4 regions of the Pseudoalteromonas sp. RB2-MNA-CIBAN-0110 genome follow, and region 3 is predicted to be linked to each of the others. Evidence: predicted binding sites of a transcription regulator. Region 3 holds the regulator's gene; each other region holds the start of a gene.
What was found. The regulator MetJ, encoded in region 3, represses methionine synthesis genes. The targets are predictions, from matches to a motif close to TAGACGTCTAGACGTCTA.
Positions count from the first base shown of each region.

Region 1: AAEY68_RS11885 (methylenetetrahydrofolate reductase) is a predicted target of MetJ. The motif match lies at 1,928-1,945, and genes of this name have one in related genera.
Region 2: metK (methionine adenosyltransferase) is a predicted target of MetJ. The motif match lies at 2,351-2,368, and genes of this name have one in related genera.
Region 4: AAEY68_RS10760 (homoserine O-succinyltransferase) is a predicted target of MetJ. The motif match lies at 2,456-2,473, and genes of this name have one in related genera.

Region 1 is NZ_JBEOOQ010000022.1:7,794-12,003, forward strand. Features, by position in the region: gene AAEY68_RS11880 (M16 family metallopeptidase) at 1-1,738, opposite strand, end outside; gene AAEY68_RS11885 (methylenetetrahydrofolate reductase) at 1,989-2,945, shown strand; gene AAEY68_RS11890 (hypothetical protein) at 3,054-3,251, opposite strand; gene AAEY68_RS11895 (sensor domain-containing diguanylate cyclase) at 3,268-4,210, opposite strand, start outside.
Region 2 is NZ_JBEOOQ010000026.1:47,984-52,193, reverse strand. Features, by position in the region: gene tkt (transketolase) at 174-2,165, opposite strand; gene metK (methionine adenosyltransferase) at 2,470-3,621, shown strand; gene AAEY68_RS13425 (hypothetical protein) at 3,797-4,210, shown strand, end outside.
Region 3 is NZ_JBEOOQ010000008.1:71,625-75,834, forward strand. Features, by position in the region: gene rpmE (50S ribosomal protein L31) at 151-366, shown strand; gene AAEY68_RS06440 (malic enzyme-like NAD(P)-binding protein) at 1,055-2,296, shown strand; gene metJ (met regulon transcriptional regulator MetJ) at 2,379-2,699, opposite strand; gene metB (cystathionine gamma-synthase) at 2,989-4,210, shown strand, end outside.
Region 4 is NZ_JBEOOQ010000018.1:61,687-65,896, forward strand. Features, by position in the region: gene metH (methionine synthase) at 1-371, opposite strand, end outside; gene AAEY68_RS10755 (homocysteine S-methyltransferase family protein) at 381-1,454, opposite strand; gene AAEY68_RS10760 (homoserine O-succinyltransferase) at 1,444-2,391, opposite strand; gene ettA (energy-dependent translational throttle protein EttA) at 2,613-4,210, shown strand, end outside.

The sequences.
Region 1 (4,210 bases), on a different contig from region 3:
TCACAAGTGAATACCACTGCGCCGCATTATCTTTATGAATACGTCCTTGGAACGACAGCATTTCTTTATCTATTTGATAACCAAAGCTACCCGCAAGCGGATAAAGTGCTTTTTGAATATCTTTATAGCTTGTCGCCTCTGAGCCACCTTGTGCAAGCATAGCCGCAGTTAACGCAGCAACACCTTTTTTGCCTTGTGGGTCGGCAGCCGCACCGGTATTGAATAAAAAGTTAACATCAATTAATGGCGAGCTATTGGTTTTATCAAGTACTTTAAATACAGGTGCCGCAGGTGCTTGTTCAAGCTTTGCAGTAAGCGCATTTAAATCAACTTCTTGCTCAAAACCTGGGGCTTTATCAAGTGCCGACATTGTTAATGTGGTACGTGCGTTATCGGTAAAGTATTTATTAGCAACGGCTTTAATATCTGCGCTGGTAATGTTATCTGCCGATTTATACAGCTGGTTTATAACCTCAGGATCGCGCTCAAAATGCATGTAGCTGGCAAGGGTTGAAGCTATTGATTGCGATGAATCTAAGCCATTAATAAAGCCGTATTTAAGGTTCGATTTTAAATCACTCAGCTTTTGCTCATCAACAAACTCTGTGCGTGCTTTTGCATAAGTTCGGTTAATTGCATCGCGTGCAGTGGCTAAATCATCTGCGTTTTCTACTTTAACAAATACGTGTAATAAACCCGGATCTTTGGTCTCTGGGTTATAGGTAAACATTTGGCTGGCAATTTGTTTGTCGACCACTAGCTCTTGATATAAATCTGAATTACTTGAAAAATAAAGCTGTGAGATTAAATCAAGCGCCGCTCTGTCTTTTTTAGCAGGCTCCCACGCAGCGCCTTTGTAGGATACAAGTAACCAATGCCCTGGTAGCGCTTCATCTTGCTGGTGCAAATATTTTGGTGCTTGTTGAACAGGCTCTGCTTTAATGTCAGCAACATAGTTACCCTTTTTCCAGCTACCCCAATGCTTTTTAACCATTGCCATTGTTGCTTGTGGATCTACATCGCCCACAATAACAAGTGACACATACTCAGGTTTATAAAATTTAGCAAAAAACTCTTTCCCGTACGCCATTTGATCTGGCATGGCTTCTATGTCTTTAAAAAAGCCCATAGTGGTGTGTTTATACGTGTGCTTATCAAACGCTTCTTCGCGTACAGCGCTTAATAATTTACGAATTGGACTCGCGTTGTTTTTTAAGTACTCACCTTTTACCGTTTGTGCTTCTGTTCTAAATTGCTCTTCGGTGTAGGTTAAATTTTGAAAAATATCAGCTTCAAGCTCAAGCACTTTATCAAGATGCTGTTTTGAAAAGTTTAAATGGTAGTTTGTAAAATCGTTTGTTGTATAAGCGCGGTTATCAACACCTGAATTTTTTAATATGTCTGAGTACACATCTTCAGGGTATTTTTGTGAGCCTTTAAACATCATGTGTTCAAAAAAGTGAGCAAAGCCTGTTTTGCCCTCTTCAACTTCGTTACGCGACCCAACCGATACCGGAATTTGCAGCGACACTACATCAGGGTAGTCGGTTTTAACAACCATGACACGTAAGCCGTTTTCTAGCTCTTCAATTAAATAATCTTGCGAGAAAACACGGTCATCAGCTTTATTTACTTGTTCTTGTTGTGCTGTTGCTTCCGTGCTTTGGTTTTGTTGCATGGCGCAACCCGTTAACGCCAGCGATACCGCTAAGCTGGTTGCTAATAATTTAAATTTCATTGTTGTCCCTTTTTAAATTGAGCAAATTTGTTGTCAGATTTAACTCTTTAATTATGCCCCAAAGCCAATAAATATAAGAGCCCAAAGGGAATTTATTATGTAAACAACTGTGTCAATTATAAATTATGGGAACAAGCACTATGAATAAACATCATGTTAGTTGAAAAACTTTCACTAAATAAATCTATCTAGACGTCTAAATGGCTGCTATATTAAATCCATCAAAACAAACTTAGCTGGAATGAGGATTATGGCTTTATCACTAAAAGAGAAGATAGTGGACACCAACCAAGGTGTTTATCTTATTGGTACTACCCCGCCTAAAATTGGCACCGATAAAGCGCAATTAAAAACCATTGCAGAAAAGCTATTAGGTCGCTTACACGAAATTGAATACGACGGCGTAATAATTTACGACATTCAAGACGAAAGCAGCCGAACCAATCAAGACCGCCCATTTGCGTTTAAACAAACCGTTGATCCGCGTGAATACAGCCATTTACTTCGTAATTTATCTGCACAAGATGTGATTACTTATAAAAGTGTGGCGCAGCGTGGCGTAGGCGAATTTAAAGATTGGCTAAGTGAAACTAAAAACGACTACGATTTACAAAATGTTGTTTTAGTAGGTAGCCCATCATCGATAGGCGATATAAAGCTAAGCCTGCCAGATGCGTATAAAGCGATGGCTGAGCAATCAGATGATTTCTTTTTAGGTGGCGTTACGATTGCCGAGCGCCATTCAAGTAAACGAAATGAGCACGAACGATTAATAGAAAAAACAGCACAAGGTTGTCAGTTTTTTATATCGCAAGCTGTTTACGACGCACAAGCTACTATAGAGCTAATTACTAGCTACGCACGTACATGTAAAGCACAAGGGATTACACCTCAACGTATTATATTAACGTTTACCCCGTGCGGCGGCGAAAAAACCTTAGACTTTATGCAATGGTTGGGTATCTCAGTGCCAGAGGCAACTAAATGGCGCATGCTTGATGCAGACAATACATTAAGCGAATCAGTCCGTATTTGCCGCGAAAACCTCGACTTAATACTTAAAAGCTGTGCGCATTTAGATGTACCGCTGGGCCTAAATATTGAAAGCTTAACAAACCGTAAAGAAGAAATTGACGCGTCAATTAACTTATACCGTTTATTAAAAGCCATTATGGAATTGAACCTTGCGGAAAAGCTAATAGCTTAAAGGCTAGGTAAGAGCTAATTAACACCCTTCTTGGCAAGCCTAATGGCTTGCTTTTTTATGTCCGTACTTTGTTAATAAATACAAGTAAAAATTTGCAGCTTAAGCTATTTATTGAAGCTGTTTTTGGTTATTACTCTCAAGCCTTTTTAAGGCAAACCCCATAGAGGAGCACATAACACCAAAAATTATTCCCTCATTAGATATAAATCTAATGCTAGGAAACGTTTCAAATAAGCTTATTATTGCTAAGGAAAAAATAAAACCTATCGCAGAAAAAACCAGCCAAGTTTGTGTGGCATGAGTCATGACGAACCTCCTTTTATTATTGTGCCTTTTTAGCGAGCTTATACGCTTGTTTATTTTTATACATTGCGTGGTCTGCATCATTTAATAGCGCTTCAAAGGGCTGCTTTTGTTTATTAGTAAAACTATAACCAATACTAAGCGATAAATCGCAAACGTCTTCTTTGAGTAAGGCTTTTGAATACTCAGTCGAAATTTTATCCATGATGTAGTTAATCTTGCTTTTATCGCTTACTTGCATTACTGCAACAAACTCATCGCCACCTAAGCGCCCTACTATATCAGCATCTCTTAAATGCGTTTTTAGCGTATCTGCCAATATAATTAAGGCTTTGTCGCCCACTTCATGTCCGCAGGTGTCGTTTAATTTTTTAAAGTCGTTTATATCAATAAACAAACAACACACGTCAAAGCCTAAACGTAGCGCTAAGTTAAGTTTTTGCTGGGCTAATAAGTTAAGTGCTCGGCGATTATAAATATTCGTTAATGAGTCTAACATGGCTATTTCGCGCATTTGCTCATAGCTATACACAAGCGCTAGGTCGTCTTCAATCAAATCACGTAGTTGTTCTATGAGTTCAAAATATTCATCGGTATAGCTTGTTTTTTTAGTGTCTTTTAAGCATAGCGTGCCAAATACTTCGCCTTCAGGCCAATGAATAGGTAAACCTAGGTAGGATTCAACACCATCTTCAACTACTTCTGGTAGGGTGTTCCATGTATCGTTATTGCTTGCATCATTAACATATAAAATATTTTTAGTTTCAGCAACGTACCGACAAAACAGAGGTGTTTGAGGAGGGAGTATAGGGTTGGTCTCAAAGTTAGATCCACCCTCGTTACTTCTAATAACAACGCGATAGCCTTTGCTTGTTGCCTGAACTATATAACCAGACGGGGCTGAAAAAAGCCCCGTTATAAGGTCGATTGTTTTTTGCCATTTATGCAAAGATATTTGGCCA
Region 2 (4,210 bases), on a different contig from region 3:
GCTATTAATTTAAGATTTTTATTTATAAATATTATCGCACTACCTTGCCTGATAGCTTACTTTCTTGCAAGGAAAGCTGCATTGATCAAGGTGAAGTTGCTTCATGTAAGGGCATAAAAAAACCCGCAACATGTGCGGGTTTTTCAATTACTTACTTTATTTAATCGAAGCGATTAAAAAAGCTCGTTTGCTTTGCTTACAATGTTTGCCACTGTAAAACCAAAGTGCTCAAACAGCTCGCCTGCAGGTGCTGACTCACCAAAGGTAGTCATACCTACTACTGCGCCGTTTAGACCTACGTACTTGTACCAGTAGTCAGCAATACCAGCTTCTACTGCTACGCGGCGTGAAACAGATGCCGGTAATACGCTTTCTTTGTATGCTGCGCTTTGATCTTCAAAGGCATCAGTACATGGCATAGATACAACACGTACCTTTTTACCTTGGCTGCGTAGCTCAGTTGCTGAATCTTGTGCTAGTTTCACTTCAGAGCCCGTCGCAATAAAGATAATCTCTGGATTGCCGTCACAGCTAAGGATGTAACCACCCTTTTTAACATCTGCTAATTGCTGTGCGTCACGTGCTTGTTGCTCAAGACCTTGGCGAGTAAAGATAAGCGATGTAGGCCCGTCTTTACGCTCAATAGCTTGTTGCCATGCAATTGCCGACTCAACTTGGTCACATGGACGCCAGTTGTATAAGTTAGGCGTTAAACGCATGCTTGCAATTTGCTCTACTGGTTGGTGAGTTGGACCATCTTCACCTAAACCAATTGAATCATGCGTGTATACAAAAATGCTTGGTTGCTTCATTAATGCAGCCATACGCACAGCATTTTTTGCATATTCAACAAACATTAAGAACGTAGCACCGTAAGGAATAAAGCCTTTATGAAGGGCAATACCATTCATAATTGCCGACATACCAAACTCACGCACACCGTAATAAATGTAGTTACCGCTTGCATCATCGCGTGTTAAACCTTTAGAGCCATCCCAAATTGTTAAGTTTGAGCCAGCTAAATCGGCTGAGCCACCCATAAATTCTGGTAATAACGGACCAAATGCGTTTAATGCATTTTGCGATGCTTTACGAGACGCTGGGTTTGCAGGGTTTGCTTGTAATTGCTCAATGTACGCTTGAGATTTTTCAGCCCAATCGCCAGGCAGTTCGTTATTAATACGACGCTTATATTCAGCTGCAAGCTCTGGGTATGCTTTTGCGTATGCTGCAAATTTTTCGTCCCAGCTTGATTCAAGCTGCTGACCTTTTTCTTTGCTATCCCATTGTGCGTAAATATCATCAGGAATTTCGAACGCATCGCCAGTCCAACCTAAGAATTCGCGAGACGCTTTAATTTCGTCATCACCTAGTGGTGCACCGTGACAATCGTGGCTACCAGATTTATTAGGTGAGCCGTAACCAATAATTGTTTTACAACAAATTAGTGAAGGTTTATCGGTAACGCTTTTTGCTTCTGCAATTGCAGCACTTACAGCATCGCTGTCGTGGCCATCAACACCACTAATTACATGCCAACCGTATGCTTTAAAGCGAGCTGGTGTATCATCTGTAAACCAACCTTCTACTTCGCCATCGATTGAGATGCCGTTGTCATCCCAAAATGCAACAAGTTTCCCCAGACCTAATGTGCCTGCAAGTGAACCTGCTTCATGAGAAATACCTTCCATAAGGCAACCATCGCCCATAAATGCATAGGTAAAGTGATCAACAATATCGTGACCTTCACGGTTAAACTGTGCAGCAAGTGCTTTTTCAGCAATTGCCATACCTACTGCATTTGTGATCCCTTGACCTAATGGACCCGTAGTAGTTTCGATTCCTGGTGCATAACCATATTCAGGGTGACCTGGTGTTTTAGAATGCATTTGACGGAAGTTTTTAATTTCGTCCAGTGGTAAGTCGTAACCACTTAGGTGCAATAGAGAATAGATAAGCATTGAACCGTGGCCGTTTGAAAGAATAAATCTGTCACGGTCAGCCCACTCTGGATTCGTTGGGTTATGTTTTAGATAATCGCGCCATAATACTTCTGCGATATCAGCCATGCCCATAGGGGCTCCAGGGTGACCAGATTTGGCCTTTTGTACTGCGTCCATTGACAAGACGCGAATAGCATTTGCAAGTTCTTTGCGAGATGGCATGAATTCTCCTACCTTTATGTGTATTTGCGCGGGTATTTATGTGTTTGTTTATGCACCCAAGTAACTTGGGTTCGTTTATACCGACCATTCTTACTTATTGTGGGGGCTGTGTGCAATTAAAAACCCTATAAAAGTGAGGCATTATGAATATTTTTTAAGACCAAAAAGTTATTAGTAATTTTATTTAGACGTCTAGGCGTAAAAACACTATGCAAGGTGTTTTGTTTTCGATAAAATACGCCCCTTAATTTTTTAGCGCTAATACCGACGTTTGTGAAGCGCAATATTTGTGAGCAGAATTACAATGGCAAAACATTTATTTACTTCTGAATCAGTTTCTGAAGGTCATCCGGATAAAATCGCCGATCAAATCTCTGATGCGGTACTTGATGCTATCCTAGAGCAAGACTCTCATGCCCGTGTTGCATGCGAAACTTACGTAAAAACCGGTATGGTTATGGTTGGTGGTGAAATCACTACTAGCGCATGGGTTGATATCGAAGAAATTACACGTAAAACAATTCGTGACATTGGCTACACAAATTCAGACATGGGCTTTGATGCCGATTCATGTGCAATTTTAAACACTATTGGTAAACAGTCTCCAGACATTAACCAAGGTGTTGACCGTACTAGCCCAGAAGAGCAAGGCGCTGGCGACCAAGGCTTAATGTTTGGTTACGCATGTAACGAAACAGAAGTACTAATGCCTGCTCCAATTACTTACTCACACCGTTTAGTACAGCGCCAAGCGCAAGTACGCAAAAGCGGCGAGCTTAATTGGTTACGTCCAGATGCAAAATCTCAAGTTACTTTTGCATACGAAAATGGCAAACCTGTAGGTATTGATGCTGTTGTACTTTCTACTCAGCACAGCGAAGACATTTCGCAAAAAGATTTAGTAGAAGCTGTGATGGAAACAATCATCAAGCCGGTACTCCCTGCAGAGCTTATTACAAGTGCAACTAAGTTTTTCATTAACCCAACAGGTCGCTTTGTAATTGGCGGACCAATGGGTGACTGTGGTTTAACTGGTCGTAAAATCATTGTAGATACATACGGTGGTATGGCTCGTCACGGTGGTGGTGCATTCTCTGGTAAAGATCCATCAAAAGTTGACCGTTCAGCAGCATACGCTGCACGTTACGTTGCTAAAAACATTGTTGCTGCTGGTCTTGCTGACAAGTGTGAGCTACAAGTCTCTTACGCAATTGGTGTTGCAGAGCCTACTTCTATCAGCGTTGAAACGTTTGGTACAAGCAAGCTAGAAGAAAGCCGTTTAATCGAGCTTATTCGTGAACATTTTGACCTGCGCCCTTACGGCTTAATTCAAATGCTTGATTTAGAGCGCCCTATCTACCTTCCTACAGCGGCTTACGGCCACTTTGGTCGTGACGAATTCCCTTGGGAACGTACAGATAAAGCAGACGCACTTCGCGCAGCTGCCGGCCTTTAAGCCAAAATTGTTGTAGTAAATTAAAAACGGCCCTTTTAAGGGCCGTTTTTACATCTAAAACTTATTCGCTATATTGTTTGTAGAGCGTCTACAAAATAACTATTAAATCGACCTCGAATTCTTTTGTACTTTAGGTATATACTTATTTCATTATAAAAGCTTTAGGGACAGTTAAATGGCCGATAACTTTCGCGTTATATTTTCAGGACTTGCCGATAACGTTGACATAAAAACAGCATGTACAAATTTAGCTGCAAAATTAAAAACGTCAGATGAAAAAGTAGCTCTTTTTTTTAAAGGTAAGCCACTGTTTGCACCAAGCGATAAAGACAAAGCGTTAAAACAGGCTAAGTTACTAGCAGGCTTAGGCATTAAAAGTAAGCTTCAAGCTGTTTCAAACATCATTCAAAATGGCTCAAACCCTGCTGCAAATAACAATCAACGTGATGAACGTATTTTTGATGCACTCGATTACATCACTAGCAGCTTAATTCGCCTTGAAGAAAAGTTAGACGAGTTAGAGCAACGCCTTCCTGAAGCTCAGTTAAAAGCACCAGACGAAAGTATTGACGAATGGCAAGGTGACGAT
Region 3 (4,210 bases):
AGATTGTTCACTTTTTTGGCAAAAATATAAATAAATACTTGTGTGGGGGGAGGTTGTTGGATAAAATCCGCCACCAACAAATTTGTTTTAACGACGTATGGTGCCAAACTCCGGGTTTGGAGAGCGATGCGGCCTTAACTAGAGGTTCCTATGAAAGAAGGTATTCACCCTAAGTACGAAGTAATTTCTGCAACATGTTCATGTGGAAATAAATTCGAAACTAGCTCAACTCTTTGTAAAGACATTCACTTAGACGTATGTTCTGCGTGTCACCCGTTTTACACTGGTAAGCAAAAAGTTTTAGACACTGGCGGACGTGTTGATCGCTTCAACAAGCGCTTCGGTGCACTTGCCAGCAAGAAGTAATTATTGCTGTTTAGTTAAAAAAAGCACCTTAGGGTGCTTTTTTTGTGCCTAAAATTTGTTATTTATTATCTTATACCAACCTGCATAAATCTTTGAGCAATTTAACGAATTAAATTGCACTATAACGTCGTTAAAAAATTTTTATTTAGAACAACTAGATACAAAAATTTTAGCCTAGTTCTAGCGTAATTTTCTTAACGTTAAATAGACCCCATATATAAGCAGATTGGTATTATTTCGTTGATTTTGACTATCCCCTCCTTTTGCATAACTATTTCCTATTCTTATTCTGAGTATGCATAATCCTTTACAGACAAATCGATAGATATTCTCTATATTTTAAATAGTACAATTTTTAACTAGGTTGATAAAAGTAGCTAACGTGGGCTTATCTGTTTTTAAAGTAGGGTAGTAGGCTGTTATTCTAAGTTTATGCTGATACTTTAAGTATACATTTTATAAGATTTTGATAGGCATAAAAGCACCTTAAAACTTACTTTTTAGGTGAATTTTTATTTATTAAATGTTGATATAATCCTGCAAAGTTACTGAAAAACCTCTTAAAATTATAGGATATAGCATATAACAGGATAGACCTGATATTGCTTGGAATTTAAAAATAATAAGGGTATCGTACCCCAAGACTCCATCTCTCACTTTAACTTAAATTGCAGGATACAATCGCGTTATGTCTGACTTTCGTGAACAAGCACTACATTACCACTCACATCCCGTACCAGGTAAAATTAGCATTGAGCTTACAAAACCAGCTGAAACGGCTCATGATCTTGCACTTGCGTATAGCCCAGGTGTTGCCGAACCTGTACGTGAAATAGCTGCAGATCCTGCAAATGCTTATAAATATACTGGTAAAGGTAACATGGTTGCGGTTATTACTAATGGTACTGCAATTCTAGGCCTTGGTAATTTAGGTCCTTTAGCGTCTAAGCCTGTAATGGAAGGTAAAGCGTTATTGTTTAAACGTTTTGCAGGGCTTGATTCTATCGATATTGAAGTTAAGCACAAAACAACAGAAGACTTTATTAATACGGTTGCCAACATTGCCGACACATTCGGTGGTATTAACCTTGAAGATATTAAAGCACCAGAGTGTTTTGAAATTGAAAAAGCATTAATAGAGCGTTGTAGCATTCCTGTTTTTCATGACGATCAACACGGTACTGCCATTGTAACGGCTGCTGGTATGTTAAATGCGCTAGAAGTACAAGGTAAGTCAATTGAAGATGCAATTATTGTATGTTTAGGTGCAGGCGCTGCCGCTGTTGCGTGTATGGAGCTGTTAATTAAGTGTGGTGCACTGCGTGAACACATTTATATGCTTGACCGCAAAGGTGTTATTCATACCCGCCGCGATGACTTAAATGAATATAAACAGCTTTTTGCTAACAATACCGATAAGCGTACATTGCAAGATGTAATTGCAGATGCGGATGTATTTGTGGGTGTTTCTGGTCCTAACTTATTAGCGGCTGAAGATTTAAAGCTAATGGCTGCAAAACCAGTTGTGTTTGCATGTTCAAACCCAGATCCTGAGATTGATCCTGCACTTGCGCACGGCGCACGCAACGATTTAATCATGGCAACAGGGCGCTCTGATTACCCTAACCAAGTTAATAATGTTTTATGTTTCCCGTTTATTTTCCGTGGTGCGCTTGATGTACGTGCAAGCGCTATTAACGATGAAATGAAAATTGCTGCAGTAGATGCTATTCGAAGTATTGCCAAAGAGCCAGTACCTGCAGAAGTTTTAAAAGCCGCTGGTGTAGATAAACTAGAATTTGGTGCGCAGTATATTATTCCAAAACCAATGGATCCACGTTTACTGCCGCGTATAGCAAGAGCTGTTGCACTTGCTGCTATTGAGTCAGGTGTTGCACAAATTGAGCTACCTGAAAACTATATGCAGTAAATCTATACAGTAGAGCTATGCAATAAAATTTAGACATAAAAAAACCTCAGTAATTACTGAGGTTTTTTTGTCTATGTAATATTTATTCTTCGTTTAAAACGGGTACTTCTAGACCCATTTCTTGCATTATTTTTTTAACTTCTTCTGGCACTTTTTCGGCGTTATCTTTACGTAAGTCATCGTCATTTGGTAAAGGTTGGCCAGTAAAAGCATGCAAAAATGCCTCACATAGCAATTCACTATTTGTAGCATGGCGAAGGTTATTGATTTGACGACGTGTACGTTCGTCAGTTAATACCTTTAATACATTTAGCGGGATCGAAACGGTGATCTTTTTAACTTGCTCTGATTTTTTACCGTGTTCTGCGTATGGGTGAATATACTCACCATTCCATTTAGCCATAAGATGTATCGTTGCCTCAGATTATTAATTTCTCACACGGTATAAAAAGCGTGTAAATATGCGTGAAATTCTATCGATTTAAAAAAGATAGTCAAATAATAGATACCGATCTATCTTAATAAGCCTATTGTAGGTGTAAAGATAAGCACACTTTTGTGAGCTAAAATGTGTTATTCGCAGAGGCCCCTTCTACTTTTAGCCATCTAGAGCTTTAAAATACTTTGACTTATCAAAACGGATAACTTACTCTTTTAGACGTCTACACATCCAAATTAATCAGGTGACGAATATGAGCGAAAAAAACAAAGCGACCATTGCTGTACGTAACGGCGTTGATGCTGATAAACATCATGGTGCGGTGGTACCGCCAATTTATTTATCGACTACTTATTCGTTTGCCGACTTTGATACTAAGCGTGAGTATGATTATGGTCGTAGCGGTAATCCTAATCGTGATATTTTAGCTGAGACGCTTGCTAAGCTTGAAGGTGGCGCTCGTGGCATAATTACAGCTACAGGCATGGCTGCCGTGCATTTAGCTACTCAGCTACTTAATAGTGACGATACGTTAGTAATTCCACATGATTGTTATGGTGGCAGCTATCGTTTATTTACATCTTTACAAAAACGCGGACTACTAAAGCTCGAAATATTAGATTTAACAAAAGAAGAAAGCCTTCAACAAATTTTAGTAATTAAACCAAAGCTTATTTGGATAGAAACCCCAAGTAACCCAGTACTTCGTTTAACAGATATTAAAGCGGTTACCGATGTGGCTAAGCAATGCGGTGCATTGGTGGCTGCAGATAACACGTTTTTGTCGCCTGCCTTACAAAACCCTATTAAGTTTGGTGTAGATATTGTGGTGCATTCAACCACTAAATACATTAACGGACACTCAGATGTAGTAGGCGGCGCTGTTATTGCAGCAACACAAAAGTTAGGCGATGAGCTTGCTTGGTGGGCTAATAACATTGGTATTACGGGTGCGCCTTTTGATAGCTATTTAACGCTTCGTGGTTTACGTACTTTAAATGTGCGCCTAAGGCAGCATCAAGAAAATGCACTGGCAATAGCTAAGTATCTTGAAAGCTCTGAATATGTAAGCCAAGTTTACTACCCAGGTCTTGAGTCACATCCTCAACATGAGCTGGCTAAAGCACAGCAACTTGGTTTTGGTGGCATGGTGAGTTTTGATATTAAAGGCGATATAAATGACGCTGCGGCATTTTTAACTAGTCTTAAAACGTTTAGTTTAGCTGAGTCACTAGGTGGCGTAGAGAGCTTAATTTGTCACCCTGCAACTATGACGCACGCAGGTATGGAGGCAACAGCACGTTTAGAAGCGGGTGTGGGCGATACGCTTATTCGTATTTCGGTAGGTATTGAAGATATACACGATTTAGTCGCTGATTTTGAGCGAGTGTTTGAACTTGTAAAACCAGGGCAAAATAAAAATGTTGGCCGTGTAGGCAAAGGTGCAGGCACTTCTGGTGGGAACGTTAAATTAA
Region 4 (4,210 bases), on a different contig from region 3:
ATTTTAGCTTGGCGAATAAACGGCTCTTCGCCCTCTTTTAACGATATTGAGTTAACAATTGCCTTGCCTTGAATACACTTTAAGCCTGCTTCTATTACTTCCCACTTTGAGGAGTCGACCATAATTGGTACGCGAGAAATATCAGGCTCTGAGGCTATTAAGTTTAAAAACTTAACCATGGCGGCTTTTGAGTCCAACATGGCTTCGTCCATGTTTATATCAATAACCTGTGCGCCGTTTTCTACTTGTTCGCGTGCCACTGTTAGCGCGGCTTCAAAGTCTTCTTCCATGATTAAACGTTTAAACATGGCAGAACCCGTTACATTGGTACGTTCGCCGACATTAGTAAATACTGCTATTTGTTGGGTCATGCTGGCTCCTTAATTTAAGTTACAGGCTTCAAGGCCTGATAAACGCATGCGTACTTCAAGCTCTGGTAGTTGGCGTGGTTTAACGCCCGCTAAACCTTTTGCAAAAGCACGAATATGCGCAGGCGTGGTGCCACAGCATCCGCCTACTATATTAATAAAGCCCGATTTACCCCAATCGATAATTTCGGTTGCCATATCGCCCGCTTCTAAGTCATATTCACCAAACTCATTTGGTAAGCCCGCATTAGGATGTACCGATGTAAAGGTTTCGCACACGCGCGATAACTCTTCTACATACTGGCGCAGTAAATCAGGACCAAGCGCACAGTTTAAACCAATCGAAATAGGCTTAATATGGCGAATAGAATTATAAAATGCTTCGGTTGTTTGCCCCGAAAGCGTACGACCAGAGGCGTCGGTAATAGTCCCCGAAATCATAACTGGTAATGTGCGCCCTGCTTGCTCAAAGGCTTCTTCTACGCCAAACGAGGCCGCTTTTGCGTTAAGGGTGTCGAATATAGTTTCGATTAATATTAAATCGGCGCCGCCTTCCATTAATGCAAGTGTTGATTCAATATACGCAGTAACCAGCTTATCAAAGGTGACATTTCGGTAACCCGGATCGTTTACGTCTGGCGAAATTGAACACGTTTTAGATGTCGGCCCTAAAACACCGGCTACATAGCGTGGTTTTTCTGGCGTTTTAGCCGTAAATTCATCACAAATGGCGCGTGCTAATTTAGCCGACTCTAAGTTTATTTCACGACTTAGGCTTGCCATGTCGTAATCTTCCATCGAAATAGTGGTCGAGTTAAACGTGTTGGTTTCGATAATATCGGCGCCCGCTGATAAAAAACCACGATGAATATCAGTGATTAAATCGGGTTTGGTTAGGCTTAATAAATCGTTATTGCCTTTAATTAATACATGCCAGTCTTTAAAACGCTCTCCGCGATAGTCTTCTTCTTCTAGCTTATGATCTTGGATCATGGTGCCCATAGCGCCATCTAAAATTAAAATGCGTTCTTTTAATGCGGCGCTTATTTCGGCTTGCTTATTATTTGTAGGAGCGTTATTCGGCATAGTTGTTAGTCCTCACGTCTTGGCTAACTAAATTAATATCATACGGTGTGGTTTGGTACACGTAGTAATTTAACCAGTTCGAAAAAAGTAAAAAAGCATGGCTTTGCCACGTTTTTGAAGGTTGTTTGGTTGCATCGTCGTCCACAAAGTAATTTTCGGGTTTTGGTGCATTAGGGCTTTTTTTACAATCGCGCTCGTATTCTGCTTTTAGCGAGTCGGCGTCGTACTCAGGATGACCGGTTATAAACACTTGGCTACCCGATTTATTTTTAAGTAAGTAAGCCCCTACTCGCTCAGAACCTGCCAGTACAACTAGCTCATCACAGGCGTTTATTTTATTTATATCAATGTGGCCATAACGTGAGTGCGGTACCAAAAAGGTGTCGTCGAACCCGCGAGTCAGTGCGCCGTGATCAAAGTAACATTGGTGGGTAAATACACCACACAGTTTGTCGTCTTTTAAATCACGCTTTAAATTGTAACGGTGATATAACGCTGCATGTGCTGCCCAGCACGAAAATAACGTAGAGGTAACGTGTTGCTCAGCCCAATCTATAATGACCTTTAGCTCATCCCAATACGCTACATCGTCGTATTCTAAATGCGCAAGTGGCGCGCCAGTTACTATTAATGCATCGTAATTATTGTCTTTAACCTCAGAAAAATAACGATAAAAGGTATCAAGGTGCTCTTCTGAATTGCTGCTACTGCGGTGAGTGTCGAGGCGCAGTAGCTCTACGTTAACTTGCAAAGGCGAGTTGGCAAGCAAACGAATAAACTGAACTTCGGTTTCTACTTTATTAGGCATTAAGTTTAAAATAGCCAAACGCATTGGGCGTATTTCTTGCGTTTTTGCACGTGTTTTTGGCATTACAAATACGTTTTCTTGACGTAAACGTGCAATTGCCGGCAACTCGTCTTTTACTGTAATTGGCATACTTTACTCCTGCTCATAAAAACCGAAGCTTAATTATGAACTGAAAGTAAAAAATATCAACCTCTAGATGTATAGATGTCTAAATGAAATTTATTCATGATTTTATACTTTACTTACAAGCATGCTTTAGTGCTTTAAAACCCGCCATTCGTTGACTGTTTCACCTGTCAGCCACTACAATACAACATTGAAATTTTTATTATTATTTGAAGGCTCCTTTCATGGTTTTACCTGATAAATTTATATTCTCGATGAGTCGAGTATCTAAGGTTGTGCCACCTAAGCGCACTATCTTAAAAGATATTTCGTTACACTTTTTTCCTGGCGCTAAAATTGGTGTGCTTGGTTTAAACGGTTCTGGTAAATCTACGTTACTACGTATTATGGCCGGTGTTGACCAAGATTTTGAAGGTGATGCACATCCTCAGCCTGGTACAAAAATTGGTTATTTACCGCAAGAGCCTGTTTTAGACGAAAGCAAAACAGTTCGTGAAATTGTTGAAGAAGCTGTTGGCGAAGTTAAACACGCACTTAAACGCCTTGACGAAGTGTATAACGAATACGCCATGGAAGACGCTGACTTTGACGCACTTGCAAAAGAGCAAGGCGAGCTTGAAGCTGTTATTCAGGCGCACGATGGTCACAACATTGATAACGTTTTAGAGCGTGCTGCTGATGCACTTCGTCTGCCAGAATGGGATGCTAAAATTGAGCACCTTTCAGGTGGTGAGCGTCGTCGTGTTGCTATATGTCGATTACTGCTTGAAAAACCAGACATGCTTATTCTCGATGAACCAACTAACCACTTGGATGCAGAGTCGGTTGCATGGTTAGAGCGCTTCTTACACGATTACGAGGGCACTGTTGTGGCGGTAACGCACGACCGTTACTTCCTTGATAATGTAGCGGGTTGGATATTGGAGCTTGACCGTGGTGAAGGTATTCCATGGGAAGGTAACTACTCTTCTTGGCTTGAACAAAAAGATGCGCGCTTACAGCAAGAACAAAAATCTGAAAAAGCACGTCAAAAATCAATTGCGCAAGAACTTGAATGGGTTCGTTCAAACCCTAAAGGTCGCCAAGCTAAGTCAAAAGCACGTATGGCTCAGTTTACTGAAATGCAGCAGTCTGATTACCAAAAACGTAACGAAACTAACGAGATGTTTATTCCACCTGGCCCGCGTTTAGGCGACCAAGTGCTTGAAGTAACTAATCTTCGTAAGAGTTTTGGCGATCGCGTTTTAATTGACGATTTAAGCTTTAGCATGCCAAAAGGTGCCATTGTGGGCATTATTGGTGCGAATGGCGCGGGTAAATCAACGCTGTTTAAAATGATCAGTGGTGAGCAAAAGCAAGACAGCGGTAGCATTACTATTGGCGAAAGCGTACACATTGCTACTGTTGATCAGTTCCGCGACGGTATGGACGAAAGCAAAACTGTTTTCCAAGAAATATCAGACGGTCAAGACGTACTGAAAATTGGTAACTTTGAGTTCCAAAGCCGTGCGTATGTAAGTCGCTTTAACTTTAAAGGTAACGATCAGCAAAAGTTTGTTAAAGACCTATCAGGTGGTGAGCGTAACCGTTTACACCTTGCTAAGTTATTAAAAGCTGGCGGCAATGTGTTACTACTCGATGAGCCAACCAATGACTTGGACGTTGAAACACTACGCGCACTAGAGAACGCTATTTTAGAGTTCCCTGGTTGTGTAATGTGTATCTCGCATGACCGTTGGTTCCTTGACCGTATTGCTACGCACATTTTAGATTACCGCGACGAAGGTCAAATTAACTTCTTTGATGGTAACTATACTGAATA